3 regions of the Pectobacterium cacticida genome follow, and region 3 is predicted to be linked to each of the others. Evidence: predicted binding sites of a transcription regulator. Region 3 holds the regulator's gene; each other region holds the start of a gene.

What was found. The regulator sigma-54, encoded in region 3, starts transcription at its own class of promoters, with help from an activator protein. The targets are predictions, from matches to a motif close to GTTGGCACANNTTTCGCTNT.
Region 1: a site for sigma-54 is predicted at 7,559-7,578, ahead of norV (anaerobic nitric oxide reductase flavorubredoxin). Genes of this name have one in related genera too.
Region 2: a site for sigma-54 is predicted at 7,958-7,977, ahead of glnK (P-II family nitrogen regulator). Genes of this name have one in related genera too.

The regions. Positions count from the first base shown of each region.
Region 1 is NZ_CP133656.1:3,467,099-3,477,145, forward strand. Features, by position in the region: gene lpxP (kdo(2)-lipid IV(A) palmitoleoyltransferase) at 1-287, opposite strand, end outside; gene azuC (stress response protein AzuC) at 635-721, opposite strand; gene RFN81_RS15840 (multidrug efflux MFS transporter) at 1,090-2,301, shown strand; gene RFN81_RS15845 (multidrug/biocide efflux PACE transporter) at 2,405-2,875, opposite strand; gene RFN81_RS15850 (LysR family transcriptional regulator) at 3,010-3,891, shown strand; gene fumA (class I fumarate hydratase FumA) at 4,132-5,775, shown strand; gene norR (nitric oxide reductase transcriptional regulator NorR) at 5,919-7,475, opposite strand; gene norV (anaerobic nitric oxide reductase flavorubredoxin) at 7,623-9,152, shown strand; gene norW (NADH:flavorubredoxin reductase NorW) at 9,160-10,047, shown strand, end outside.
Region 2 is NZ_CP133656.1:979,066-989,112, forward strand. Features, by position in the region: gene ppiD (peptidylprolyl isomerase) at 1-867, shown strand, start outside; gene RFN81_RS04610 (helix-hairpin-helix domain-containing protein) at 1,012-1,377, shown strand; gene queC (7-cyano-7-deazaguanine synthase QueC) at 1,443-2,138, opposite strand; gene RFN81_RS04620 (PLP-dependent cysteine synthase family protein) at 2,247-3,332, opposite strand; gene RFN81_RS04625 (Lrp/AsnC family transcriptional regulator) at 3,630-4,091, shown strand; gene RFN81_RS04630 (SmdA family multidrug ABC transporter permease/ATP-binding protein) at 4,168-5,937, shown strand; gene RFN81_RS04635 (SmdB family multidrug efflux ABC transporter permease/ATP-binding protein) at 5,930-7,705, shown strand; gene glnK (P-II family nitrogen regulator) at 8,063-8,401, shown strand; gene amtB (ammonium transporter AmtB) at 8,441-9,727, shown strand; gene tesB (acyl-CoA thioesterase II) at 9,901-10,047, opposite strand, start outside.
Region 3 is NZ_CP133656.1:268,157-278,203, reverse strand. Features, by position in the region: gene lptC (LPS export ABC transporter periplasmic protein LptC) at 1-345, shown strand, start outside; gene lptA (lipopolysaccharide ABC transporter substrate-binding protein LptA) at 326-898, shown strand; gene lptB (LPS export ABC transporter ATP-binding protein) at 902-1,627, shown strand; gene rpoN (RNA polymerase factor sigma-54) at 1,676-3,109, shown strand; gene hpf (ribosome hibernation promoting factor) at 3,133-3,420, shown strand; gene ptsN (PTS IIA-like nitrogen regulatory protein PtsN) at 3,517-3,990, shown strand; gene rapZ (RNase adapter RapZ) at 4,145-5,002, shown strand; gene npr (PTS phosphocarrier protein NPr) at 5,034-5,306, shown strand; gene rnk (nucleoside diphosphate kinase regulator) at 5,476-5,886, shown strand; gene pmbA (metalloprotease PmbA) at 5,959-7,299, opposite strand; gene yjgA (ribosome biogenesis factor YjgA) at 7,712-8,263, shown strand; gene aaeB (p-hydroxybenzoic acid efflux pump subunit AaeB) at 8,338-10,047, opposite strand, start outside.

The DNA.
Region 1 (10,047 bases), 920 kb from region 3:
GCCATGCCAGTTTCGACTAATGCCATTCCGAGAGAAGCAAAATTACCGTCGATCAGCTTTTCTATTTCCTTGTCTGAGATCGTCGGGAAGCACAATTCCAGATTGCGCCTGGCAATCGCTACCCGGCGTTTAAGAAAGAGACGAGATAGCCGACCGGCACTACGGCCGATTCTCATCAGTAAGGGATAAGGAAGTTGAACGAGTAAAAACAGTACGCCAAGTCCGAACCATGTCGTCCAATAGCGAGGATGAAGTAATGCCCTGGTAAAAGTTTGCTTAATTTTCATGATGATTGTCTTTAAGTGATTAACAGTGCACCGCATAAAACGCGCTACACCTATCATGACACTTATTTATAGTAATCGTTTCAGCTGTGTGGAAAACGACTTCTGACCTTCATCACGCATGAGGCCAAACGCGGGATTAGCATGCGGACAACACAGAGGGAATCTTGAACAGCCGGTGAACGACCAACGGTCAGGGGAATTGTACCGGATTCGCGTTGAATTAAGGAGTAGAGGCATAAGAAAAATCTGTAAGCGTACTTATCAAAACAGGCTTTTCTTAACAGAAGGCAGTCATTAAATGATATCGGCCACCAATACGATGACCGATATCATGCATAGCACATGACTTAAAACTGTGCGCCGGGCGGTACGTTTTTATACGTATTCAGATAAGCCGTCAGCATTTTTTTGAAGATATTACGCACTTTTTTCATCTTGATTCTACTTACTCATTGATTGAACAACGCGATGGAGTAACGATTTTGTCTTACCTGGCGGAATCCGCCTTACGGCGATAAATATTACAACCTCGGTACGGTAAATGCTATTTTTTTGTGATGCACATCACAAAAAAATAGCATTGAACCAGAGCCGCTCCTTAGGCCAATTTCTTTTGTTGCGAATCATTACCACCAGTGATCACGCTATCGTTAGCTATGCTATGCTCTGGGTAAAAGGCGAAACTTTAGTCACCGTTCGTTATTAGTTGAATGCTACTCGTTTTCGGTTAGCGCACTTTATACGCACACGACCACGCATTTCGTCACTGGTTATTCGCTGCTGAAGGCCTCTTACGACCCCCATGGAAACCTGGAAACTTAACCTTTTCTCCGCCTGGCTGGGATGTTTTTTCACCGGGCTGGCAATGAGCCAGATATTGCCCTTTTTGCCGCTGTACATTGAGCAGCTTGGCGTTCATTCGCACGAGTCGCTAAGCCTGTGGTCCGGTTTGATCTTTAGTTCCTCCTTTATCATCTCCGCCATCGTTGCCCCACTGTGGGGGAGCCTCGCCGATCGTAAAGGCCGCAAGCTTATGCTGTTGCGTGCCGCACTCGGCATGGCGATCGTTATGTCGTTGCAAGGATTAGCGACCAACGTATGGCAGTTGTTTATTCTGCGCGCATTAATGGGGTTGACCTCTGGATATATTCCCAATGCGATGGCGCTGATCGCCTCGCAGGTTCCGCGCGAAAAAAGCGGCTGGGCGCTGGGTATGTTATCGACCGGGCAGATTGCCGGCGTGATCCTCGGCCCCTTATTTGGCGGCTTTATGGCCGATTATATTGGGTTACGCTTCGTCTTTTTCATTACGGGCGGCATGTTGTTCATCTGCTTTCTTATTACGCTCTTCGCGATTAAAGAAAGTGTGGTTAGGGTTACCAAAGAAAATCGACTCAGCGGGAAAGCGGTTTTTGCTTCATTACCCTATCCAACGCTGATTATCTGCCTATTCATTACGACAATGATGATCCAGATGGCGAACGGTTCAATTAGCCCAATCCTCACGCTATTCATCCGCGATCTCACACCTGGTTCGGATAATATTGCCTTCATTAGCGGCGTTATTGCTTCCATTCCTGGCGTTTCCGCCCTGCTATCCGCTCCCCGTCTCGGCCGATTAGGCGACAGGATCGGCGCGCATCGCATCCTGATCGCCGCACTGGCGATCAGCGTACTACTGTTTCTGGTGATGGCGATGGTAAAAACCCCCACGCAGCTTGGCCTTCTGCGCTTTATATTGGGCTTTGCCGATGGTGCATTAATGCCAACCGTACAGGCGCTGTTGGTCAAGTACAGTAGTCAGCAGGTGACGGGACGCATCTTTGGTTATAACCAATCATTTATGTATATGGGCAACGTGCTGGGGCCGTTAGTCGGTTCCGGCGTATCCGCGATGATGGGCTTCCGCTGGGTTTTTATCGTCACGGCCTTCCTGGTACTGTGTAACACCGTGCAACTCTTTTTCGCCTTTAGGAAGCTCCCCACGGCAAAGAAATCTCAGCGAGGCAAATAGGAAGCAGCATCAACATAACATCCTGATGCTGCGCCATATCATAGTGGTGATTCCGGCAACATGCGTATTAGGGCACTAAACCTGCCTACGCTAACACCCGGAATCAGCGTAGACGGGAATGGCCCGCTATCTGGCGAGTGTGACGACGGCGAGCGATCATACGTTCCCGTAGCGCATCATAGGCCCAGTTATACAGCACGGTATACGGCAGGAAAAACAGAAAGAAACCGATCTCCACTTTGAGTGCCTGCCATAAGGTGATGTTCAGCATCCACGCCGCCAGCGGTAACCCAATCAGAATGAAACCGCCTTCAAATCCCAGTGCGTGGCCGATACGCACAGCGAGTCGGCGTTGTACGCGATCGGCAGGCCATAGGCGATCGAATATCGCGTTATAGATCATGTTCCATATCATCGCAATGCTGGATAGCATAACCGCCAATGCACCCATATCAAAGAGCGGTTTATTCAACAACCAGGCACCGACTGGCGCGCAGATCGCTAATGCAATCAGCTCAAAGCCTATGGCATGGTACCAGCGTTCACGTAAGGTTTTATTGGTTTTGTTCTGCATAGCCTATTCACTCTATCTTTATTGCGGATGTGTTCTGACCATTATCATGGATGACACTGTATTACGGCCCGATTATCATCGTATAAAATGATAGAATAAAGTTAGTTTCCATCGATAAAACCGATAGAGGTAGGATGCGTTATTCACCCGAATCCCTGTTAGCCTTTGTGACGACCGTCGATGCGGGATCGTTTTCCGCCGCCGCACGGCGATTGCATAAAAGCCAATCCACCATTAGTGCCGCTATTGCCAATTTGGAAGCCGATCTGGGGTTAGTGCTATTTGATCGATCGGGTCATCAGCCTGTACTCACGCTAGCAGGCGAAAAGGTACTTTCTCATGTACAGGCGATCCTGTCGGCCAGTGAAGCCCTGGATGAGTTGGCGATCCGTTTGGCCGACCATATCGAGCCACGTCTGACGTTTGTGTTATCCGATATCTGGCAAGCTGCGCATTACGAACCGGTACTCAAGCGGTTCGCTCACCATTTTCCCGATATTGAATTTGAATGCCTGATAGCGGAAGGCGATGATGTCATCGATCTACTGCAAACGCATCGTGCGCATGTCGGTATATTGCGCGCGCAGGCAGATTATCCGCCCGATATAGCCGCGGCACGCTTGCAGATTAAAACGGAAATGGCCGTCTTTGTGTCGGTATTCCACCCCCTAGCCAAAGAAAAAAGCGTGACCCGCAGCCAACTGGCGACAGTCCGCCAGCTCTATCTCAATACCTATAAACGTAGCGACCAGCCACAACCGCAAGGAATAGTCTGGTCTGCGCCGTCCTACCTTATGCTACTGGAAATGGCGCAGCAGGGGCATGGCTGGAGCATTCTGCCGCGCTGGTTAGTGGCGCAATACGACCAGAATAAGCTGGTGGAATTGCCGGTCGCGGGCTGGCCGCAGTGGATTGACGTGGACATTGTCTGGTCTAAACCCCATCCGCCCGGCCCAGCCGGACTGTGGATGATTGACCACCTTCTTGAACAGCAGGAAAACATCTTCTCTGGATGAGAATAGGTTTTCCCAGCATAGGACGCCTGATGCTTTCCCTCCGCGTCACCTTGCAAAAACACCCATTATTGTGACGCACCAAAGTAGTACTTCCCAATGAAAAACCCTACTATGAAAGGGATTACTACTTGAGTATTCGCGGCACCCCCGCAGATGCCGCAATCGTGCGCCTTAATAATAAGATGTTGCATACGATAAGGTGAAAATTCACTCATTCATACGATTGCAAGTGAGAACAAAATGTCGAATAAACCCTTCTATTACCAAGATCCTTTCCCACTCAGTAAGGATGACACCGAGTATCGCCTGCTGAGCAGCGATTTTGTTTCTATCGCGCAATTCGAAGGTCAGGACATCCTGAAAATCGAGCCAGCAGCATTAACGCTTCTGGCGCAGCAAGCCTTCCATGATGCTTCTTTCATGCTCCGCCCCGCTCACCAGCAGCAGGTAGCCGATATTCTTCACGACCCCGAGGCTAGCGAAAACGATAAATACGTGGCGCTGCAATTCCTACGTAATTCTGAAATTGCTGCCAAAGGTATCCTGCCAACCTGCCAGGATACAGGTACCGCTATTATCGTCGGTAAAAAGGGGCAGCGCGTGTGGACTGGCGCTAACGATGCCGAAGCGCTGTCCAGAGGCGTCTACAATACCTTTATTGAAGACAACCTGCGCTACTCGCAAAACGCGCCTTTGGATATGTACCAAGAGGTCAATACCGGCACCAATCTGCCCGCGCAAATTGACCTCTATAGCACCGAAGGTGAAGAGTATAAATTCCTGTTTGTCACTAAAGGCGGCGGGTCTGCCAATAAAACCTATCTGTATCAGGAAACCAAAGCGCTACTGACGCCAGGTAAATTGAAAAGCTTTTTGATTGAGAAAATGCGTTCATTAGGCACCGCCGCCTGCCCGCCGTATCACATCGCATTCGTGATTGGCGGCACGTCGGCGGAAACAACGCTGAAAACCGTCAAGTTGGCGTCAACCAAGTACTACGATGAATTGCCGACAGAAGGCAACGAGCACGGTCAGGCGTTCCGTGATATCGCCCTGGAGCAGGAGATTCTGGAAGCGGCGCGCGATCTGGGTCTGGGCGCGCAGTTTGGTGGGAAATACTTTGCCCACGATGTGCGGATCATCCGCCTACCGCGTCATGGCGCATCCTGCCCCGTCGGTATGGGGGTGTCTTGTTCCGCTGACCGTAATATTAAAGGGAAGATCAACCGCAAAGGCATTTGGCTGGAACAGTTGGAACAAAACCCGGGGAAATACATTCCTGAACATCTGCGCGAAGCGGGCGAGGGCGATGCGGTAAAAATAGACCTGAACCGTCCGATGGCCGAGATCTTGAAAACGCTGTCGCAATACCCGGTATCTACCCGACTCTCGCTGACCGGCACCATCATCGTCGGCCGTGACATTGCTCACGCCAAGCTGAAGGAACGACTGGATAACGGCGAGGAACTCCCGCAGTACATTAAAGACCACCCGATCTATTATGCCGGCCCGGCAAAAACGCCCGAAGGCTATCCGTCCGGTTCACTAGGGCCGACAACCGCAGGCCGCATGGATTCCTACGTCGATTTACTACAGGCCAACGGCGGCAGCATGATCATGCTGGCAAAAGGTAACCGCAGCCAGCAGGTGACCGACGCCTGTAAGAAACACGGCGGCTTTTACCTTGGCAGCATCGGCGGGCCAGCGGCAATCCTGGCGCAGAACAGCATTAAGAGCCTAACCTGTGTGGAATACCCGGAATTAGGGATGGAAGCCATCTGGCGGATTGAGGTAGAAGATTTTCCGGCCTTTATTCTGGTAGACGATAAAGGCAACGATTTCTTCCAGATGATCCAGAGCGCCAAGTGCGTGAAATGCGGTTAAGTTAAATACGCGATAGAGAAGTTAGGAGAGATCTCGTGTGCCGATGCCCCTATTTTCGGGGCGTCCAGACCGTTGACAAACCTATTTGCCGAATGAAAATGGGCTTTATCAGCAACCTCAGCGCCCCGATTTTCGGGGCGCTTTTATTTGATGCCCAGACGTTTCGCCAAACGGTGTAGGTTGCCGCTGTCTATTTCCAGTTCTCTCGCGCAGGATGACCAGTTGCCCCCATGACGCGCCAGCGTTTGCTGGATGATCCGACGCTGATAGCCGTCCGTGGCCTCTCGCAAGCCGCCGCTGATGAAATAATCTGGTGTGCTGCCAGTGGCACTCGGTTCCCCTGCAAAAGCATGAACGGGCTGGGAGGGAAGCTCAAGATTGAAATGCTCTGGGCCTAACAGCACTTCACCCGATTCCTGTCCCGCTCTTGCCAGCACAGTCGCGCGGTATATGGCATGCTCTAACTCGCGCACATTCCCCGGCCAATCGTACTGTTCCAGCAGCGCTCCCGCCTGCACGGTTAAGGCCAAACGCGCCAACCCCAGTTGAACACGGCTACGTTCGCAGAAAAACCCAGCCAACAGTGCTATATCCTGACGACGCTCACGCAGCGGCGGTACGGATAAGGGAAAAACGCTCAGACGATGGAATAAATCGGCGCGAAAAACACCATCCAGCACCGCCTGACGCAAATCACGATTGGTTGCCGCCAGTACACGTACGTTCACTTTCAACGTGCTATCATCGCCCACGCGCTGGAGATCGCCATATTGCAATACGCGCAGTAACTTCGCCTGTAGCGTCAGCGACAGTTCACCAATCTCATCCAGAAATAGCGTGCCGTTATCCGCCATTTCAAATTTACCGGTACGGTGGTGAATCGCTCCGGTAAACGCCCCTTTTACATGGCCAAATAATTCGCTCTCCGCGACCGATTCCGGCAGCGCAGCGCAATTAAGATAGACCAACGGATGATCAGCCCGATGCGAACCACGATGGATCGCTCGCGCCACCAGCTCTTTGCCGACGCCCGTCTCCCCCATGATCAGCACATTCAGGTCAGACCCCGCCACAATATCGACTTCTTTCTTTAGCCGCTGCATCGCTTCAGACAGCCCGACCATTTCCTCCGCGCTTTCCACCGCCGGGCTTTCGGCACGCACCGGCGCAGGCAATTGCCGTTCAAGACGCTCCATTAGCAGAGCATTACTTAGCGCCGCGGCCGCCATTGCCCCCACTAATCGCAGCTCTTCATCGCTAAAATGATCAAACTGGCGCGGATCCATACCATCCACCGTTAGCGCACCGATCAAATTCTGATTCGCAAACAGCGGCAGGCCAACACACGCGTGCACTTTAAGATCTTCCTGGCTGGGGATCAGGCCATCATAAGGATCAGGAAGCTGACTATCCGCCGGGAAACGTACCACATCGCCCGCACGGGCGATCGCTTCCAGCCGCGGATGATCGGACAGACGAAAACGTCGTCCCAGCACATCCGGTGCCAGACCGTCTATCGCCAACGGTCGAAATAGCTGGTTCTCATAACGTAGCAACGCCGATGCATCACAGCGTAATAGCTGGCGTAGGCTATTAATCAACCGCTGAAAACGATCTTGATTTGATAGCCCCATTTGCAACTCGATAGCGATACGGGCCAGGGCGTTGATAGAAAGCATTTGGGTGTGTCCTAATGACATTATCATTGTCATTACGACACTAACCCAATAATGTCATTATGACAATGTCGATTAATTAATTCATTAAAATCAATTAATTAAAAATTGGCACGGTTTCTGCAATCTCAATGACAACTCTCCTGATTGTTACCATTGAGGTCTCAGAACATGGCAATTCACGTTAAGAATAATATTCACTGGGTTGGACAACGCGACTGGGAAGTCCGTGACTTCCACGGTACGGAATACAAAACGCTGAAAGGCAGCAGCTACAATAGCTATCTCATCCGCGAAGAGAAGACCGTGCTGATCGACACCGTCGATCATAAATTCAGCCGTGAGTTTGTGCAGAACCTGATGGCGGAAGTGGATCTAAACGCCATCGATTACATCGTGATCAACCACGCCGAAGAAGATCACGCTGGCGCACTCAGTGAGCTAATGGCGCACATTCCCCATACACCGATCTATTGCACTTTCAATGCGATCGATTCCATTACCGGCCATCATCATCATCCCGAATGGAATTTTCACACGGTCAAAACCGGCGATACGCTGGACATCGGCAATGGCAAACAATTGATCTTTATCGAAACACCGATGCTGCACTGGCCGGACAGTATGATGACTTACCTGACCGAGGATGCCGTATTATTCAGTAACGACGCGTTCGGCCAGCACTACTGTGATGAACACTTGTTTAACGATGAGGTAGATCAAACCGAGCTATTCGAGCAGTGCCAGCGCTATTTCGCCAACATTCTGACGCCATTCAGCCGCTTAGTGACCGCCAAGATCCACGAAGTGCTGGGCTTTAACCTGCCGCTGTCGATGGTCGCCACCTCACACGGCGTGGTATGGCGTGACGATCCGGCCCAGATCATCCACCTGTATCTGAAGTGGGCCGATAGCTATCAGGAAGATCGCATCACGCTGTTTTACGACACCATGTCTAACAATACCCGCATGATGGCCGACGCCATCGCGCAGGGTATCAACGATGTCGATCCCGGTGTCGCGGTGAAAATTTATAACGTCGCCCGCCATGACAAGAATGAGATCCTAACGCAGGTCTTCCGGTCGAAAGGCGTATTGGTCGGTTCATCGACGATGAATAATGTAATGATGCCGAAAGTTGCCGCAATGTTGGAGGAGATTACCGGCCTGCGTTTTCAAAACAAGAAAGCGTCCGCATTCGGTAGCTACGGCTGGAACGGGGGCGCGGTCGATCGCGTGCAAACTCGCCTGATGGACGCCGGTTTTGAAACCACGCTGGCGTTGAAAACCAAGTGGCGTCCTGATGGCAGCGCATTGGAGATTTGCCGTGAACACGGCCGCGAAATCGCACGTCAGTGGGCGCTGCATCCGTTGGATAATACGCCGGCTCGTCGCGTTATCTCACCGGTAAAACCGACGACCGCCATACCACAATCTCCCGTCACACCACTCGCCGCAAGTGCCCCCGCTACCAGCGCTTGTGGGTGTAATGAAGTCACCGCGTCAGAGTCAACCGTACCGCCCGCGGCGCTATCAGACAGTGGCCGTATGCAGTGCAGCGTCTGCCAGTGGATATACGATCCGGCGCTGGGTGAACCGATGCAGGATGTCGCCCCCGGCACCGTCTGGTCAGACGTGCCAGACAGCTTCCTCTGCCCGGAATGCGGGCTGGGTAAAGACGTTTTCAATCCAATGCGTTGAGGCGAGGATGATGAAAGATATCGTGATTATTGGCGCGGGCTTTGCCGCCCGCCAGCTTATTCGGCAGCTACGTAGGCTGGATGCTCATTGTCCTATCCGTATGATCGCTGCCGACAACGGCGATGAGTACAACAAGCCGGATTTAAGCCATGTGATGAGCCAACAGCAACGCGCCGACGATCTGACGAAAATGCAAGCCGCAGAATTCGCGGAGGAAAACCGCATTACGCTACTGGCAAACACGCGCGTCACCGCGATTGATCGCCAGGCGCAACAGGTTGCTTGCGGCACGGATCGTTATGATTACCAGAAGCTAGTACTGGCGACAGGAGCCAGCGCAAGGGTGCCACCAATTCCAGGGCATGAACATATGCTAACGCTCAATAGCCAGCAGGAATACCGTACTCACGAAAGTCGGCTCTGGCAGGCCGAACGTATACTTGTACTCGGTGCCGGGTTGATTGGCACCGAACTGGCGATGGATTTACGCCGCGCGGGAAAACGTGTCACCCTAGCTGACTGCGCCAGTAGCATTCTACCCGCGTTGATGCCGCCCGAAGTCAGCGCACGTCTGCAATTCACGCTGACGCAGCAAGGGGTCTCACTGCATCTGAATACCACCCTGCAACAGCTAGAGAAAACCGAAACTGGCGTGCGGGCGACATTTATCGATGGGCGGACTATTGAGGTCGATGAAATCATCGCCGCTATCGGTTTGCAGCCTAACACACCGCTAGCGCAAACAGCAGGGTTGGCTGTGCGGAAAGGCACCCAGACCAATGCGCAGTTACAGACCAGCGATCCGCAGATTTATGCGCTAGGCGACTGTGCGGAGATTAACGGTAGGCTCCTGCCCTTCCTGCAGGCTATCCAGTTGGCCGCAATGCCACTGGCG
Region 2 (10,047 bases), 710 kb from region 3:
AAAGGTCAGATTTCCGCAGCGATTAAATCCTCAGTTGGCTATCTGATCGTGCGTCTTGACGATATTCAGCCACAGAAAATTAAACCGTTGAGTGAAGTGCGTGCTGAAATAGCTGAGAAAGTGAAGCATGAAAAGACGCAGGATGCGTTCTATGCGTTGCAGCAAAAAGTGAGTGAAGCGGCGAGCAATGATAACGAGTCTCTGGCCTCAGCGGAAGACGTCGCAGGGGTGAAGGCTACACAGACTGACTGGTTTACCCGGGAGAATATACCCGCAGCGCTGAACTTCCCGCCTGTCACGCAAGCAATCTTTAACGGCGCCTTGTTGGGGGAAAACGGTGCGCCGGGTAATAACTCCGATGTGATAAATGTTGATGGCGATCGCGCTTTTGTATTACGAATCACCGCTCATAAGCCTGAAAGTACGCGCCCTCTTGAGCAGGTTCGTTCCGAAATCGTAGAGACATTAAAACACCAGAAGGCCGAGCAGCAGGCTAGAGTGGACGCTGAAAAAATGTTGGCTGAGCTAAAGCAAGGGAAGGACGATGCGCTTAAAGCGGCTGGGTTGAGTTTTGGCGAAGCAAAAACGCTGTCCTCTCTCTCTCAGGGTGATGTGATGGCTGAGGCTATCTTTGCGATGCCACATCCGCAGAAAGATAAGCCGACTTACACGATAACACAGGATCAGGCTGGTAATGTCGTGCTGGTTGCGCTGGATAGCGTGACGCCACATCAGCTCAACGATGAACAGAAAACACAGTTTGCCAGCCAGATTCAACAAAGTTCACTGGGCTCGCTGTTTGATTCACTGTTGTCTAGTTTGCGCAGTGAAGCGGAAATCAAGATGGGAAATGCAGCGCAGGAATAGCAATAAATCCCGCAAAATTTTGTAAACCATTGCAATAACTAAAGGCCGCTTTCGCGGCCTTTTCCACATTTAAATTCCGCCGTTTGCGATACCGATGGATCTGCGGCAAGGTGATTGCGCTGTCACACACATGGAGGAAACAGCATGAAAAAGTCAGGAATAAAAGCGTTGTGCTTAATCATTGGAATGAGTTTATCGGGGTTGCCATTACTCGCTCAGGCGGTGCCTAAAGCCGTCGACGGTGCGGCAGTTGCGGTAAAGTCCGCACCAGCGGATCAGAAAGCGGAAAAAGCCACGCTCCCTGATAGCGACGAGGACAAGGTAAGCATCAATTCGGCAGACGTAGCTGAACTGGCCGATGTCATGAACGGTGTCGGTCTGAAAAAAGCGGAAGCGATAGTGAGCTACCGTGAAAAAAATGGACCCTTTACCCAGATCGAACAATTAACTGAGGTGCCGGGGATTGGCGCGGCATTGGTTGAGCGTAATCTCTCGCGATTGAAACTGTAATGTTGGTCGCAGCCCAGTTGAGCATCTTGTCTGGGCTGCAGGCCTTTGTGTTGCAGCGTGAAATGTTAGCGTAATCCTGTTTTTTGCTTTAGTGAGACCATAACCGCAGCGGGATCGTTTTGATATTGCGCCAGTCCGTTGGCCCGTAAATGACAGGCGGCGCATTGTCCACACCCCTCACCCTTAATGCCGTTATAGCAGGTTAGCGTATGAAAACGCACGGTATCAAGTTGCTGGTAGTAGTCAGCCAGCGCCCAGGTTTCAGCCTTATTGAGCCACATCAGCGGTGTTTCAAAACGAATATTACGGGCGATACCCAAGACAATCGCCTGATTCAGCGCCTTGACGAATTCGTCACGGCAATCCGGGTAGCCAGAGAAATCTGTCTCACAGACGCCAGTAATGACGGCCTCCGCCCCGACCTGATAAGCGTAGATAGCTGCGAGCGTCAGGAAAAGAATGTTTCTTCCAGGAACAAAAGTATTAGGAATACCCTGTGAGTTAGCGTCGTAATCAGGAACAGGAATGCTATCGCGTGTTAAGCTGCTTGTGGCCAGTTCATTCAGCAGGCCTACGTTTAGCACTTTATGCGCCGTGGCGCCTAGCGTTACGCTGAGTTCCCGCGCAACATCAATTTCCGCGCGGTGACGTTGCCCATAATCGAAGGTGATGCAGTGGACGTCATCATAATGTTGCAAAGCCTGAATCAGGCAGGTTGTAGAGTCTTGCCCACCGCTAAAAACGACAACAGCACGCTTCATTTTTCATCCACCTTAATGCGACGTTAACCGCCTAGCATTTGTGACGTCAGGCGGTGTAAAACCGTCATATTACCTGAAAAATGGTCAGCATTCAGCGCCGCCGCCATCTCAAGCCGGTTTATGCAAGGCGGGGTCCGGTTTCAGAGTGGAACCTACTGGGCTGTTAAGCATATCGGCGTAGGGGCGAATGTCGCCGATATGTTCTTCTACCCAGTGGCTATTGTAGTAAGTGTCCAGATAGCGCTCACCGCTGTCACACAGCAGAGAAACGATTGCCCCTTTTTGTCCACGTTGAACCATTTCTTTGGCCAATTGCAGCATACCCCAGACATTCGTACCGGTAGATGCACCAGCTTTACGTCCTAACACACTTTCCAGCCAGTGCAGCGTCGCGATGCTGGCGGCATCAGGGACTTTAATCATGTCATCAATGACGCTGGGAATAAAAGAGGGTTCGGCACGCGGACGACCAATACCTTCTATCCGGCTTCCGCACGGCCCCGTGAGGGTTTTGTCCCGTTGCTGGTAATAGTCATAGAAGACGGAATTTTCAGGATCGACAACGACTAACCGTGTATCTAGCCCCTGATAGCGAATATAACGACCGAGTGTTGCCGACGTACCGCCAGTACCGGCACTCATTACAATATAGTTAGGCTCTGGATACGGCTCGCGCGCCATTTGGCGGTAAATACTGTCAGCAATATTATTATTGCCGCGCCAGTCGGTGGCGCGTTCCGCGTAAGTGAACTGATCCATATAGTGGCCGTTCATCTCTTGGGCTAGCTGTTCGGATGCCGCGTAGATTTGCCCTGACTGCTCGACAAAGTGGCAGCGTCCGCCATAGAAGGTGATTTGCTCGATTTTTCTTTTTGCTGTAGATGAGGGCATTACGGCGATAAACGGTAGACCAAGTAAACGGGCGAAATACGCTTCTGACACAGCCGTGCTACCGGATGATGCTTCGATAATGGGCGTTCCTTCGTTAATCCAGCCATTGCACAGCCCATAGAGAAATAGCGAACGCGCCAAACGATGTTTCAGGCTACCGCTGGGATGTGTACTTTCGTCCTTGAGATAGAAATAGATGCCGGGGTAGTTGGGCAATATTAAACGAATAAGATGCGTGTCGGCAGAACGCTGAAAATCAGCCTCAATAGCACGGATAGCATTTTTGACCCAGATAGTGCTCATGATAAAAACTCGTTGCAATGATTATCTAAATAGATTAACGAGTTTTTAGGATAAAAAAATCACCTTTTAATCTACTAAATCACCGGTTCAGGGGGTGCTTTTACCATAATATTTTCATTATGGGGAAATAAATTCTATTCAGCTGTGCTGGAGACCATTATGCTACATGTTATTAAGGCCATCATCTATGTGTTGTGCCTACCCGGCTTACATCGTGGTTTCTGGCTGAAGGAATATTACTTTCATCCCTGATGGGAGAAAGTTGGGGTAGCTAATCGCATCGTTGGGAATAGAACCATGCTGGATAAAATCGATCGCACACTGCTGAATCTGCTACAACAGGATTGCACTCTTTCACTACAAACATTGGCCGACGCGGTGAACCTTACATCTACGCCGTGCTGGAAACGCTTGAAGCGTTTGGAAGACGCTGGAATTATTCGGGCGCGAGTCGCGTTGCTAGATGAAGAGCGTTTAGGTTTGGGGTTAACGGCATTTGTCCTGCTGAAGACGCAGCAGCATAACCGCGATTGGTATCAAACGTTTACCAGCGTGGTTTCCGATATGCCGGAAGTTTTGGCCTTTTATCGCATGGCTGGAGAATATGACTATCTGATGCAGGTTCAGGTCGCCGATATGAAAAGTTACGATGATTTCTATAAACGGTTGGTAAATGGTATTCCTGGGCTAGTCGATGTAACATCCAGTTTTGCTATGGAACGAATCAAATATACTACGGCACTGCCACTATCCTTATGATTTACCGTACATTCGCCCTTTATATAATGTTTTCTGAGTTTGTCATGACCTCTCTGCCCATTGGAATAAAAATCGCGTGAGACTCTTTGCTCAACTGAGTTGGTATTTTCGCCGTGAATGGCGTCGCTATCTGGGGGCGATCGCGCTCTTGATTGTCATTGCCGTACTGCAATTGCTTCCGCCTAAATTGGTTGGCGTGCTCGTCGATGGTGTGACGCAACACGGCATGCCGATGACTAAAGTGATGATGTGGATTGGCGTGATATTGTTGACCGCAGTCATAGTCTATGTGCTGCGCTATGTGTGGCGCGTGTTTCTGTTTGGTGCGTCATATCGACTGGCGGTGGAGCTACGAGAAAATTTTTACCGCCAACTCAGTCGTCAGCATGCTGCCTTTTATCAGCGTCATCGTACCGGTGATCTGATCGCTCGTGCCACAAATGATGTTGATCGGGTCGTCTTTGCCGCAGGTGAAGGGGTGCTGATGCTGGTCGACTCTATGGTAATGGGATGTGCGGTGCTGATTGTCATGTGCACGCAGATTAGTTGGGAACTCACATTATTGGCCTTACTTCCTATGCCGATCATGGCGCTTTTCATCAAACGCTATGGCACCCAGTTGCATAACCGGTTTAGAGCCGCACAGGCGGCATTTTCTTCGCTCAACGATCAGGCGCAAGAAAGTTTAACCAGTATTCGCATGATTAAAGCCTTTGGATTGGAAAATTACCAATCAGCACGTTTTGCGCAGGTGGCAACGGATGCCGGTGCCAAGAATATGCATGTTGCTCAGGTTGATGCCCGTTTCGATCCCACTATCTATATTGCCGTGGGATTGTCGCATTTACTGGCAATTGGTGGCGGTAGTTGGATGGTGATTAACGGCTCACTCACGTTAGGGCTGCTGACCAGCTTTGTGATGTATCTGGGATTAATGATCTGGCCGATGCTGGCGCTGGCCTGGATGTTTAATATAGTTGAGCGGGGAAGCGCGGCATATAGTCGTATTCGTCAACTGTTGGCGGAAGAACCCGAAGTGAAAGATGGCAAAGCGTCCTTGCCTGCCGGGCGTGGCGAGTTGGCCGTGAATATTGACGCATTTCGTTATCCGGACACTTCTCATGACGCTTTGCAGAATATCCATTTTACGTTAGCACCGGGCAGTATGTTGGGATTATGCGGGCCAACGGGAGCGGGTAAAAGCACATTATTGGCGCTAATCTTGCGTCACTTCGATATCCAGTCAGGCGAAATTCGCTATCACGATCGGCCATTGTGCGATCTGCGGTTGGATGAACTACGTAGCCGTTTCGCCGTGGTGGGACAAATGCCTTTTTTGTTTTCGGACACGGTGGCACAAAACATCGCACTCGGTCGCCCCGATGCCACGCCAGTAGAGATCGAGCAGGCGGCGCGTCTTGCAAACGTCCATGACGATATTCTGCGCTTACCCCAGCGCTACCAAACGGAAGTTGGCGAGCGTGGTGTAATGTTATCGGGAGGGCAAAAACAGCGTATTGCGATTGCGCGAGCACTACTACAAGAAGCGGAAATCCTGGTACTGGATGATGCGTTGTCTGCGGTTGACGGGCGGACAGCGCACCAGATTTTGCAGAACCTGAAAACATGGGGTGAAAAGCGCACGTTGATTGTCAGCGCGCATCGTCTGTCAACGTTGGCTGACGCGGATGAAATCATCGTGTTGCAACAGGGGCAACTCGTGCAGCGTGGTGCGCACCGTGTGCTGGCGGCTGAGCCTGGATGGTACCGAGATATGTACCGTTACCAACAGTTAGAAGCGGCGTTGGATGATGCGCCGCAGCCGGAAGGAACAAAAAATGAATAGCGCCAACCCGTTCGGGGCAACGTTGAAACGCCTGTTGGCCTATGGTTCACCTTGGAAGAAACCGCTATTGATTGGGGTTTTGATGTTATGGGTCGCCGCTGGCGCAGAGGTCTCAGGCCCCATGTTAGTAAGCTATTTTATCGACCATTTGGTGGCTAAAGGTGAATTCCCCTTGGCAGTGGCGGCGGGGCTAGCCGCGGCCTATATCCTGCTGCAAATACTGGCGGCTTCACTACACTATTTTCAAGCGCTGTTGTTCAACCGCGTCGCGGTGGGGGTTGTGCAGCAACTACGTATTGATGTAATGGATGCTGCATTGCGTCAGCCGCTGAGTACCTTCGACAAAGAGCCTGTCGGGCAGTTGATTGCACGCGTCACCAATGACACTGAAGTCGTGAAAGATCTGTATATCACGGTAGTTTCGACTGTGCTACGCAGTGCGGCACTGGTTGGCGCGATGTTGGTAGCCATGTTTAGTTTGAACTGGCGGATGGCGCTGGTTGCGTTGATGATTTTTCCCGCGGTAGCCGTAGTCATGGTGCTTTACCATCACTTTAGTACGCCTATCGTGCGTAGAGTAAGAAGCTATCTGGCCAATATTAATGACGGTTTTAACGAAGTGATTAATGGGATGGGGGTCATTCAACAGTTTCGTCAGCAGGCTCGCTTTGGCAATAAGTTAGGCACCGCCAGTCGTGAACATTATGAAGCGCGTATGAAGGCGTTGCGTCTAGATGGGATTCTACTCAGGCCGTTGTTGAGCTTATTTTCTGCGATGGTGTTATGTGGTTTATTGTTTCAGTTTGGTCTTAACGCTGATGACGCGGTAGGGGTCGGTGTTTTGTACGCATTTATCAACTACCTGGGTCGTCTGAATGAACCTTTGATTGAGCTGACAACTCAGCAGTCTATGTTTCAGCAGGCCGTGGTCGCCGGAGAACGTATCTTTGAACTAATGGACGGCAAACAGCAGCGCTATGGCGATGATGAACGCCCTTTGGTTACGGGACGTATCGATATAGACAAGGTCTCATTCTCCTATGGCACAGAAAAACGCGTATTACGGGATATTTCCCTGACGATACCGGACCGTGGTTTTGTTGCGCTGGTTGGGCATACAGGCAGCGGCAAAAGTACGCTGGCAAGCCTGTTGATGGGATATTATGTGCCGAATGAGGGAGAGATAAGACTTGATGGACGTCCGCTATCGACGCTGTCTCACACCGTTTTGCGCCAAAATGTGGCAATGGTGCAACAAGACCCAGTTGTGCTGGCGGAGTCCATGTTTGTCAATGTGACGTTGGGGCGTGATATCAGTGAAGATGCCGTCTGGCGCGTGCTGGAAGTCGTGCAGCTTGCTAATCTGGTTAGAGATTTCCCAGAAGGCTTGCATACGCGGATTGGTGAGCAGGGGAATAACTTATCTACAGGACAGAAACAGCTGCTAGCGATTGCGCGAGTCTTAGTGCAACCGCCCAAAATCCTGATTCTCGATGAGGCCACGGCAAATATTGATTCGGGTACGGAGCAGGCGGTGCAAAAAGCATTGCGTATTATCAGGGAGCAAACGACTTTGGTCATCATTGCACACCGTCTTTCCACTATTGTTGAGGCCGACATGATTATGGTGCTCCACCATGGTCAAGCCGTTGAACGGGGAACGCATAAGCAATTGTTGCAACAACAAGGGCGTTACTACCAAATGTATCAATTGCAGCTTGCCAAAGAGGATCTTGCCGCAATTAGCGCGGAATCTTGCCCAGTCTAATACTGTGGTTTTGATGCAAGAGCCTGCACCGCCTTGTATGGTGCAGCGCTGACGTCTGGATGTTGTTTCGCACCATCAATAAGCACACGGCTTGGTGTTTTTACTCGGCTTGCACTGAAAATACCCCTGTTGCACTAATTTGGTGCTGCCCTTGCCCTGTTTTTCCCATTTTTCGTTCTCGACGTGTTTGATTTATAACCGCTCTACTCCCTGCAAGCGTACCCTATCCCGATTTATGCCAGATAAATCATTTATGGCACACCCTTTGCTTTAATCATGGCGTGTACCGACTTCGTAGATCTGTAATCGAACAAGTGACGGGCGAAAGCCTGAACGTAATGGCTAGGGGGAAGATGAATGAAACTGGTTACTGTGGTGATAAAACCATTCAAGCTGGAAGATGTGCGTGAAGCATTATCCTCTGTCGGCATCCAGGGACTCACCGTCACTGAGGTGAAGGGATTTGGTCGTCAGAAAGGACATGCCGAGCTATACCGTGGCGCAGAGTACAGCGTTAACTTTTTACCCAAGGTAAAAATTGATATCGCAATTGCGGATGACCAACTGGATGAAGTGATAGACGTCATCAGTAAAGCCGCATACACCGGAAAAATTGGTGATGGCAAGATTTTTGTCGCCGAATTGCAAAGGGTTATCCGTATTCGTACGGGTGAAACTGACGAGTCCGCACTTTAACAACACCTAACGTAGATACGTAAATAGGGATGGATGAAAATGAAAAAACTCTTCTCTTCATTAGGTCTCGCTACAGCGGCATTGCTCCCATCGTGGGCAATGGCTGCTGCACCGACGATTGATAAAGCGGATAACGCTTTCATTATGATTTGTACCGCGTTGGTACTGTTTATGACGATACCGGGTATCGCACTATTTTATGGTGGCTTGATTCGTTCAAAAAACGTCCTGTCCATGATGGCTCAGGTGAGTGTATCCTTCGCGATGGTCTGTATTCTGTGGGTGGTTTATGGCTACAGCCTGGCGTTCAGTGAAGGTAACGCTTTCTTCGGTGGCCTAAGCACATTCATGTTGAAAGGTATTGGGATAGAGTCCGTGAGTGGAACGTTCTATCAGTTTGTGCATGTGGCGTATCAGGCTTCCTTTGCCTGCATCACCGTGGCACTGATTGTCGGGGCAATCGCTGAACGTATTCGCTTCTCTGCGGTACTCATTTTTGTTGCGATATGGCTGACATTCTCTTATTTGCCAATGACGCATATGGTATGGGGCGGTGGTTATCTGGCCGCAGATGGCGCGCTTGATTTCGCTGGGGGGACGGTTGTACACATCAATGCGGCGGTTGCTGGGTTGGTTGGTGCTTACCTATTGGGTAAACGTGCAGGTTTTGGCAAAGAAGCTTTTAAACCCCACAATTTGCCGATGGTGTTTATCGGTACGGCAATTCTGTACATTGGCTGGTTTGGTTTCAATGCAGGGTCTGCGGGGGCGGCCAACGGCATCGCTGCGCTGGCCTTTCTGAATACGGTGGTCGCTACCGCTGCTGCAATTCTTGCATGGGTCGCTGGAGAGTGGATTGTACGAGGAAAACCGTCTTTATTAGGCGCATGCTCAGGCTGTATCGCTGGCCTGGTGGCCATTACACCGGCTGCGGGTACAGTCGGCGTGGGCGGCGGACTGATCATTGGGCTAGCTGGTGGCATAGCGGGCTTGTGGGGCGTAACCGTACTGAAAAGATGGCTGCGTGTCGATGATCCCTGTGATGTATTCGGCGTTCATGGCGTGTGTGGGATCGTCGGTTGTATTCTGACGGGCGTATTCTCTTCGGCGTCGCTGGGCGGAACAGGCTATGCGGAAGGCGTGACAATGGCGCATCAGGTTTGGGTTCAGCTATTCAGCGTAATTGTTTGTTTGGTGTGGTCAGGCGTTGTGGCATTTGTTGCCTTCAAAGTGGCGGATATGATTGTCGGCTTGCGTGTACCTGAAGAGCAAGAGCGTGAGGGGCTGGACGTTAACAGCCATGGTGAGAGCGCTTATAACCAATAAGTAAGGTATTTTCACAGTGTACAGGCGCGGAACTAATCCGCGCCTGTACTATTTGTACTACGCCTAAATTATTCGTAATTCGTACTACCCCACAATTGTTTTCCATCTCAAACGGTTTTTACTACTTTGAACCTCTGGTCGTGAGTGAGGTTATTAATTTCATACTTTCTCGATTACTGACGGCGACGTATTACGCCTTCCTGTACGCTAGAGGCAACTAACACGCCGTCACGGGTGTAGAATTGCCCACGCACGAAGCCCCGCGCGCCGGATGCTGAGGTGCTTTCCACCGAATACAATAGCCAGTCATCAAACCGGAA
Region 3 (10,047 bases):
CAGTTAAGTTGGTTTACCGCGCCGGTTGCTACGCTGTTCAACGAACAAGGCACGGCAACCTGGTCAGTTCGCGCCGATCGCGCCAAACTGACAAAAGACAGGATGCTCTATCTGTATGGCCATGTCGAAGTAAAGAATCTGACGACGGACACGCAGCTTCAACGCATCACAACGAATAATGCTCAGGTGAATCTGGTCACGCAGGATATTGCTTCCGATGATGAAGTCACCCTGTACGGCACTAGCTTTACCTCAAGCGGGATGAAAATGCGCGGGAATCTGCGTAATAAGACGGCCGAGTTGATCGAAAAGGTAAAAACCTCATATGAAATTCAAAACCCATAACCTGATGCGTAACACCCTGATCGCCAGTTCTCTGTTCGCCGTCAGCGTTTCCGCTCTCGCCGTTACTGGTGACAGCAATCAACCTATTCATATTGATTCGGCACAACAATCTTTGGACATGCAGGGTAATACTGTGACCTTCACTGGCAATGTTGTCGTAAAGCAAGGGACGATCGAAGTGAAAGCCGATAAGGTCGTGGTGACGCGGCCACAGGGCGCGCAAGGCAGCGAAGTGGTGGAAGGTTACGGTAATCCCGTAACCTTTTACCAGATGCAAGACAATGGGAAGCCGGTGAAAGGTCACGCACAGAAAATTCGCTACGAGTTAGCTAACGACTTCCTGGTGCTGACAGGTAACGCCTATCTGGAACAGCAGGACAGTAACGTCAAAGGCGATCGCATTACCTATTTGGTCAAACAGCAGCGAATGGAAGCGAGCAGCGACAAAGGAAAACGCGTGACAACCGTGTTAGTCCCCTCTCAGCTTCAGGGGAAGGAAAACAACAGTCAGTCTTCTCGTGCTCAACCCTCGCAACCACGGGTCACCGAATAAGTTATGGCAACACTAACCGCAGAAAACCTGGCCAAGGCGTATAAAGGCCGTAAAGTCGTGGAGAACGTCAGCCTCACCGTTAATTCCGGTGAGATCGTCGGTTTACTCGGGCCGAATGGGGCCGGGAAAACGACCACATTTTATATGGTGGTCGGTATCGTTCCGCGTGATGAAGGGCGCATCGTCATCGACGACGACGACATCAGCTTACTTCCTCTTCACGAACGCGCTTTGCGCGGCATTGGCTATCTGCCGCAGGAAGCGTCTATTTTCCGTCGCTTAAGCGTCTATGACAATCTGATGGCTATATTACAGATCCGCAAAGATCTGACGACGGAACAACAAGAAGATCGCGCCAATGAGCTAATGGAAGAATTCCATATTATTCATTTGCGCGATAGTCTGGGACAATCGCTGTCTGGAGGGGAAAGACGCCGGGTCGAGATTGCGCGAGCGCTGGCGGCGAACCCGAAATTCATCCTACTGGATGAGCCGTTCGCGGGCGTAGACCCGATCTCCGTACTGGATATAAAAAAAATCATTGAACATCTGCGTGACCGCGGATTGGGTGTGTTGATTACCGATCATAACGTCCGTGAAACGCTGGATGTGTGTGAACGCGCCTATATCGTGAGTCAAGGTAATCTGATCGCCCACGGTTCACCAGCCGATATTCTGGCCGATGAACAGGTGAAGCGCGTCTATCTGGGCGAAGGTTTCCGACTCTGATAGGGTAATATTTTTCTTTGCAGCACTTATGGGACGTTAGCGAGATTTATGAAGCAAGGTTTGCAACTCAGGCTTAGCCAGCAACTGGCCATGACTCCACAACTGCAACAGGCTATCCGCCTGTTGCAGTTGTCCACGCTTGAATTGCAACAGGAAATTCAATTGGCGTTGGAAAGCAATCCGTTGCTTGAACAAACGGATCAGCATGACGAAATCGAATCATTCGAAAAGGTAGACAGTGATTCTCTGGATACCGGTGAAGCCCTTGAGCAACGCGATATGCCGGAAGAATTGCCGCTCGACGCGACGTGGGATGAGATCTACTCCGCCGGTACGCCGTCAGGCACCGGCACCGACTATCGCGATGAAGAACTGCCTATTTATCAGGGTGAAACCACACAAACGCTACAAGATTACCTGATGTGGCAGGTTGAACTGACACCCTTTTCAGATACCGACGCCGCCATTGCGACATCTATCGTCGACGCGGTAGACAGCACCGGCTACCTGACCGTACCGCTGGAAGATATTCTTGACAGCATCGGCGACGACAATGTGACGTTGGACGAAGTCGAAGCCGTGCTTAAACGTGTACAGCGTTTCGACCCCGTTGGCGTCGCGGCGCGCGATTTACGTGATTGTCTTCTGGTGCAACTTTCTCAGTTCGCTGACGGCTCGCCCTATCTGGACGAAGCGCGGCTGATCGTCAGCGAGCATCTCGAATTATTAGCCAACCATGATTTTCGCAGTTTAATCCGACTCACCCGCCTGAAAGAAGACGTCCTTAAAGAGGCGCTGGCGCTGATTCAGTCTCTCGACCCACGCCCAGGGCAATCGATCAACACCGGCGAGTCCGAATATGTCATCCCTGATGTGCTGGTGCGCAAGGTTCAAGGTGCCTGGGTAGTTGAACTGAATACCGATAGCATCCCTCGCTTACAGATTAACCAGCAGTATGCGGCGCTGGGTAACAGCATACGCAACGACAGCGATGGGCAATTTATCCGCAGTAACCTGCAGGAGGCGCGCTGGCTCATTAAGAGCCTGGAAAGTCGCAACGACACATTACTGAAAGTGACACGCTGTATCGTCGAGCAACAGCAGGAATTCTTCGAGCACGGGGAAGAATTCATGAAGCCCATGGTATTGGCAGACATCGCGCAAGCGGTGGATATGCATGAATCCACGATCTCACGCGTCACTACTCAGAAGTTTCTGCACAGCCCACGCGGTATTTTTGAACTAAAATACTTCTTCTCCAGCCATGTTAATACCGATAACGGTGGAGAAGCCTCATCAACGGCCATTCGTGCGCTGGTGAAGAAACTTATCGCGGCGGAAAACCCCGCGAAACCGTTGAGTGACAGCAAACTCACCACCCTGCTCTCTGAACAGGGCATTATTGTGGCACGTCGTACCGTTGCAAAATACCGAGAGTCTTTATCTATCCCACCATCGAATCAGCGTAAACAACTGATTTGATCTCAACAGAGAAGGAAGACACGATGCAGCTCAACATTACCGGACACCATATCGAGATCACGGAACCTATGCGTGATTTTGTGAATGGCAAGTTTGCCAAATTAGAGCAGTATTTTGACCGGATTAACCAGGTTAACGTGGTATTGAAGGTGGAAAAAATCCGGCATATTGCCGAAGCCACGCTCTATGTTAACGGCGGGGAACTGCATGCAACGTCAGAAGCGGAAGAAATGTACGCCGCGATAGATGTATTAATTGATAAGCTGACAAGACAGCTTAATAAGCATAAAGATAAACTCAAGCAGCACTAACTTTTTCCTTGACACAATAGTCGAGGAGCCCACCCGGCCCACGCATCACGTCGGCCGGGGCCACCAGGAGTGCAAGCGTCGTAAAGTGAAAATAAAATGAATCACGATCCAGAATTCCAACTCAGCACCCTATTACGTCCTGAGTGCACACGCAGCCATGTCCATTGCCAGAGTAAAAAACGCGCTCTGGAAATTATCAGCGAGCTGGCCGCCCAGCAGCTTAACATCCCTGCACAGATACTTTTTGAAGCCATGTTGACGCGGGAGCGCATGGGCAGTACGGGAATTGGCGGCGGCATCGCTATCCCACACGGTAAGCTGGAAGACGATAACGTATTAAACGCTATTGGTGTGCTCATCCACTTAGAACACCCTATCGCTTTTGATGCGATTGATAACCAGCCCGTAGATCTCCTTTTTGCCTTGCTGGTTCCGGCTGAACAATGTAAAACCCATTTGCATACGCTATCGCTTGTTGCCAAGCGGCTGGCGGATAAGGCCGTTTGCCGACGCCTGCGAGCGGCACAAAGCGACGAAGAACTGTACCAGATTATGGCGGAGGCCGATTAAATCGGACGATCGACATACTCACGATAGCGAACAACTCGCGCTAAGTTCAGAGAATGCTTGCAATCCCTGGGCGAAGACGTCATTTTTTAGCTATACATCATAAAAATTGTGGCAATGAGAATTCGCCATCAGATTGCCAGAGGGGAGTCGTCAGATGGTACTGATGATTGTCAGTGGGCGTTCAGGTTCAGGGAAATCTGTCGCTCTGCGCGCATTGGAAGATATGGGGTTCTATTGCGTAGATAACCTGCCCGTCGTCCTATTGCCGGAATTAGCAAATACGCTCGCAACCCGGAACATTTCCGCGGCGGTCAGCATTGATGTGCGTAATATGCCGGAATCGCCGGAGATCTTTGAGCATGCCATGGCGCAATTGCCGCCGAGCTTCTCACCTCAGCTACTGTTTCTCGATGCAGATCGTAATACGCTCATTCGTCGCTATAGCGACACCCGCCGCCTGCATCCGCTCTCCAGTAAAAATCTGTCGCTGGAAAGTGCGATTGACAAAGAAAGTGACCTGCTGGAACCGCTGCGCTCCCGCGCCGACCTGATTATCGATACGTCAGAAATGTCGGTACATGAGCTGGCTGAGATGCTGCGCACACGTTTGCTGGGCAAGCGCGAACGCGAACTGACGATGGTATTCGAATCATTCGGCTTCAAGCACGGCATTCCGATTGATGCCGATTACGTGTTTGATGTGCGTTTCCTGCCGAATCCCCATTGGGATCCGAAACTGCGGCCGATGACCGGCCTGGATCGGCCCGTCGCCGCTTTCCTCGACAGGCATACGGAGGTTCACAATTTCATCTACCAGACCCGCAGCTATCTGGAACTATGGCTGCCGATGCTGGAGACCAATAACCGCAGCTACCTGACGGTTGCTATTGGCTGTACCGGTGGGAAACACCGTTCTGTCTATGTCGCCGAACAACTAGCAGACTACTTCCGCTCACGCGGTAAAAACGTACAGTCACGTCACCGCACGCTGGAAAAGCGGAAACCATCATGATATTCGGTAAATCAGCGTCTTTAGGTAACCGATGACAGTACGGCAAACGGTTGAAATCAAAAACAAGCTGGGCATGCATGCTCGCCCGGCCATGAAGCTGTTTGAACTGGTGCAGTGTTTTAATGCCGAAGTGATACTGCGTAACGAGAGTGGTACAGAAGCTGAAGCGAGCAGCGTGATTGCAATGCTCATGCTGGATTCGGCCAAGGGCCGCCTCATCGAGATAGAAGCAACGGGGCCAGATGAAGAACAAGCGCTTTCCGCCGTCGTCCGCCTGTTCGATGCCGGGTTTGACGAAGACTAGCGATTTTCTTTCGCAGATTATCTGCAACCCCCGCGACAGGGATCGCTTCACTTTCCCTTCCGAACCTCCTACTATCTAGCTACATAAATCATAATATTTTCTTATACCCCTGCTCCTTTGGGCGCGGGGGTAATTTTATATCATCTGAATATACCAACTGGAGAGGAGCATGACGAAACCTAACCTGACCATTAGCGAATTGGATGCGGAACGTTTGGATCGGTTATTGGAGCAGCCCGCCTTTGCGGATAGCGATATCGCACAGGCGTTGAATGCGGAACTGGATCGGGCAGAAATTCTGCCTTCGGCATCAATTCCTTCACATGTCGTCACCATGAACAGTCGGGTGCGTTTTCGCGATCTGAATACCAACGAGGAGCATGTCCGCACGCTAGTTTATCCAGCGGCGGTGAAAGACAGCCAAGAACCGTTGTCCGTAATGGCTCCGCTGGGGGCGGCACTATTGGGAATGCATGTAGGAAACTCGATCACCTGGCAATTGCCAAACGGTGAAGAAACACGCATTGAAGTAGTAGAAATACTTTATCAGCCAGAAGCCGCTGGCGAGTACCATCGCTAAGCCAGAAAAACGCTATAGCATAATAGCCGTCGGACACCGCCGACGGCGACGGTTACTCAACACAGAACCGATTTATTCGCCAGCGATCTTCATTTCAGGCAACAGCACGGAACCACACTGGATATTGCTTCGGGTCTCGATATCATTTCCCACCGTCACAATGTTACGCAGCATGTCTTTCAGGTTGCCCGCGATCGTAATCTCACTGACCGGATACTGAATTTCACCATTCTCGATCCAGAAACCGGACGCCCCACGGGAATAATCCCCCGTGACACCACTCACGCCTTGCCCCATGAGTTCGGTCACCAATAGCCCTTTACCCATCTGTTTCAGCATACCGTTGAAGTCCAGACCTTGTCCGGCGATGCGCCAGTTATGAATACCGCCCGCGTGACCGGTGCTCTTCATCCCCAGTTTACGTGCAGAGTAGCTCGTCATCAGCCAGGTCTGCAACACCCCCGCTTTCACAATTTCGCGCGCCTGCGTTCGTACGCCTTCGCTATCGAACGGCGTAGAAGCCAGCCCCTTAAGCAAATGCGGCTGCTCCTCTATCGTCAGCCACTCCGGCAGAATCTGCTGACCTAGTTTATCCAGCAGGAAGGTCGATTTACGATAAACGCTACTGCCACTGATTGCCCCGACTAAATGACCAAACAGGCCTGTCGCCACTTCGGCAGAGAACATCACGGGAGCCTTCATCGTGGGCAGTTTACGCGGTGACAGGCGGGATAGCGTGCGGCGCGCACATTCTTCGCCCACCCATTCCGGGCTACGCAAATCGTCTAACGCACGCCCAATGGTATAAGCATAATCCCGCTCCATATCGCCATTCACTTCGGCAATTACACAACTGGACAGGGAATGGCGGCTGGAGCAGTAGCTCTTCAGCAGGCCGTGGCTATTTCCGAACACCTTAACACCGTAATGGCTGTTAAAACTGCCGCCTTCGGTGTTGGTGATGCGCGAGTCGGCCTGTAACGCCGCCTGCTCTGCGCGCGCCGCTAATTCAATGCCGCGCTCCGCATCCAGCTCGGTCGGATGGAACAGATCCAGATCCGGTGCGTCAAACGCCAGCAGATCGCGATCCGCTGGGCCGGCGAAGGGATCGACAGAAGTGTAACGCGCGATATCCAGCGCAGCTCGTACAGTCCGGGCGATCGCATCCGGGCTGAGATCGGTAGAGGATGCGCTGCCTTTGCGTTGTTGATGATAAACCGTGATGCCCAGCGCACCATCGCTATTGAATTCAACATTTTCAACGTCACCATAGCGGGTACTGACGCTAATGCCTGTCGTTTTTGTCACCGCGACTTCCGCCGCATCAGAGCCGGCACGCGCAAGCTCCAACGCTTGCGCCACCGCGAGTTCCAGCGCTTTACGCTGTTCCGCAACTTGAGTAATTATCGTCATCGTTCTACCAAAGTAAGTGGAAGAAAGCTCACCATCATCCCCACTCGAAAAATGAGTGGAGAAATATGCTTTAAATAATTCAAGTTTCAGGAAGGCGGCAAGCGAAGATCAAATAAGTCATTCGAGTGACTGACAAATCAGCCAGAGGCTAGTTTGAACGCTGCTTGCAGCGGCCCCAACGGGGCGAGCCACACGCCAATGTGTCGAGTAACGCAGCCAACCCACATGCAACTTGAAGTAGTACGAGCACAAAAAGGTGTAGCATAATGCTTTCTAGTCTAACAGGATCGGCGGACAATTTCGCACAAAGCCTAAACCTGTTAGTATCAGCCTCTTTTTTCTGGTGGGCGCGCTGTTCACCATCCCGGAGCCGCGTTAAACCTTGCTCCTGGACACTTTTTAGGAGCCAACCATGAAGCAAAAGTACGAAGACTGGCTAAATGACATCCCCGAAAATCAAGAAGACGACGAAGATGATGAAATTATTTGGGTCAGCAAAAGCGAAATAAAACGCGATGCCGAAGCGCTGAAAGATCTCGGTGCCGAGTTGGTCGATCTGGGGAAAAATGCCCTTGAGAAGATCCCTTTGGATGACGATCTGCGTTCTGCGGTGGAACTGGCGCAACGGATCAAGAAGGAAGGCCGCCGCCGCCAGTTACAGTTGATAGGCAAGCTGTTACGCGCCCGCGATCCAGAGCCGATTCAAAGCGCGCTGGATAAACTGAACAATCGCCATAATCAGCAGGTCGCCTTATTCCACAAACTGGAACAACTGCGTGACCGTCTGATCGCCGAAGGCGACAATGCCATTCCAGACATTCTGGCGCTATACCCTCACGCCGATCGTCAGCAGCTACGTTCTCTGACACGCAATGCGCAGAAAGAAAAGGCCGCGGAGAAGCCACCAAAAGCCGCCCGTCAAATATTCCAGTATCTACGAGAACTGGCTGAAACCGTAGATTAACGGCAACGGCGGGATGAGGAGCCGTTCCTATCCCGCGTTCAGAAACGGTTCTCTTATGTCACGCTGTCTCAGGGTTAGTGATCCAGCGCATGTTGATAATCATGGAGAATTCCGGTTAATCGCCTGACTGGCTCAGTCATCTGTGAAGGAAGCTGTTGCTCCTTCAGCATTTGTTGATAACGCTCAAGCTCCTCTAACAGCCGCATAAAATGACGGTGACGCGAGGCGTCGCGTCGCGCGGAGATCACCTGTTCCGCCGTTGCACGAAGCTGGCGATGAAAAGCAGAGAGCGCCGCATTTGGCGGAATATCCAGTGTTCTTAAGCGCTGATGCATAATGATCAACCATAGCGCGAGACGATACTTGGCAATATCATTAGGGAAGCGGTTTAGCAGCAGGAATAGTTGTTGGTATAGCGCAGGCAGGTGATTTTCCTTGCGCCGTGTCGTGTTCGTGGTTAACGCTGAAACCGCACCATACACAAAGCGGTTCAACAGCACTCTCCCGGTATGCGCCTTCGTGTTATCGCGAATCAGCAGGATGACAATCAGCGCCAGAAAAGATCCAATGATCTGCCCGATCGCATTGTCCAAAAACTGGCTAATATTAAATGTCATCGGATTATCCAGCACCAGAATATTAATCGTGCTGGCTAATGCCCCCAACGAACCCAGTCGGCGCTTTTGTACTTCAAGCCCCAGGAAAAAAGCCATTCCCCCTAAACTCAGGCACAGCAACAGCATACTTTGCTGCGTCGACGGCATAATAAACATGAAGATCAGCGCTCCCAGCGGCAGCGCAAAGATCGTTCCGAAAAGAAAATCTTTTGCCACCATTTGTGGGTTCGGCAAACGCATAGCAAGCGACGTGACCACCGCGATCATTACCATACAGACGCTGCCGGAAGTCCAGCCCGTGCTAAGCCAAAATAGACAGCCTAACGCCGTCGCCACACCGGTACGTAACCCGTTGATCATTGCATGACGGGTTTCCGCGGAAGGGGCTTTCATTTTCACATCGCTGTTTAGTATATCAGCCTCAATTGACGTGATACGCCCGTTGGTCTGCACCCCCTTCGCCAACAGCTGGTAGCGTGTCGCCGCCCCAATCCAACCGATCAGCATCGGCGGCACGTCACGGCTATCCGCCGCAATCAATTGACGCAGCGCCTTCAGACGGCAATGCACATCGCGCAGCGACTCAACTGGTCGATCCAATATTAATTTCAGGCTGCTTTTAATCGGCGTAGGTTCATCGCGCAATATCAGATAGGCTTCGCATGCCTGCGTGATCATCGTCAGCGATTGCGTATGCAGGGAGATGAGACGACGATTGCTGTTCTGCCAGCGCGAGGATTCCAACATCAGGTTACTGCGCATGCCGTTTAGCGCGGTCGTTTTACGCACTAGCGCATGCCACGCCGCATCAATGCTTTCCTTATCCGCACCGTTGATACTGAGCTGCAAGAGTCGGTATTGTTCCACCAGCAACTCACTAATGCTTCGGTCAACGTTCTGCTTGATCGAGCGGGGTGAAAACAGTAAATCGGCCAGAATGGCGCAAACGATACCCAACACAATTTCGCTACAGCGCTCTACAGCAAACTGTGGCGTCAATAGCGGCATTCCCTCCGTTGAGACAATAATAATCAGTGCGGTATAGCCTGCCAGCCCGAATACATAGGCATTCTCGACTTTAACCAGCGAGGAAATCCAGGTACAAAAGCCCGCCCAGATGCAGCACAGCATCAACATCACAACGGGTGCACTCACGGTAGCAATAAT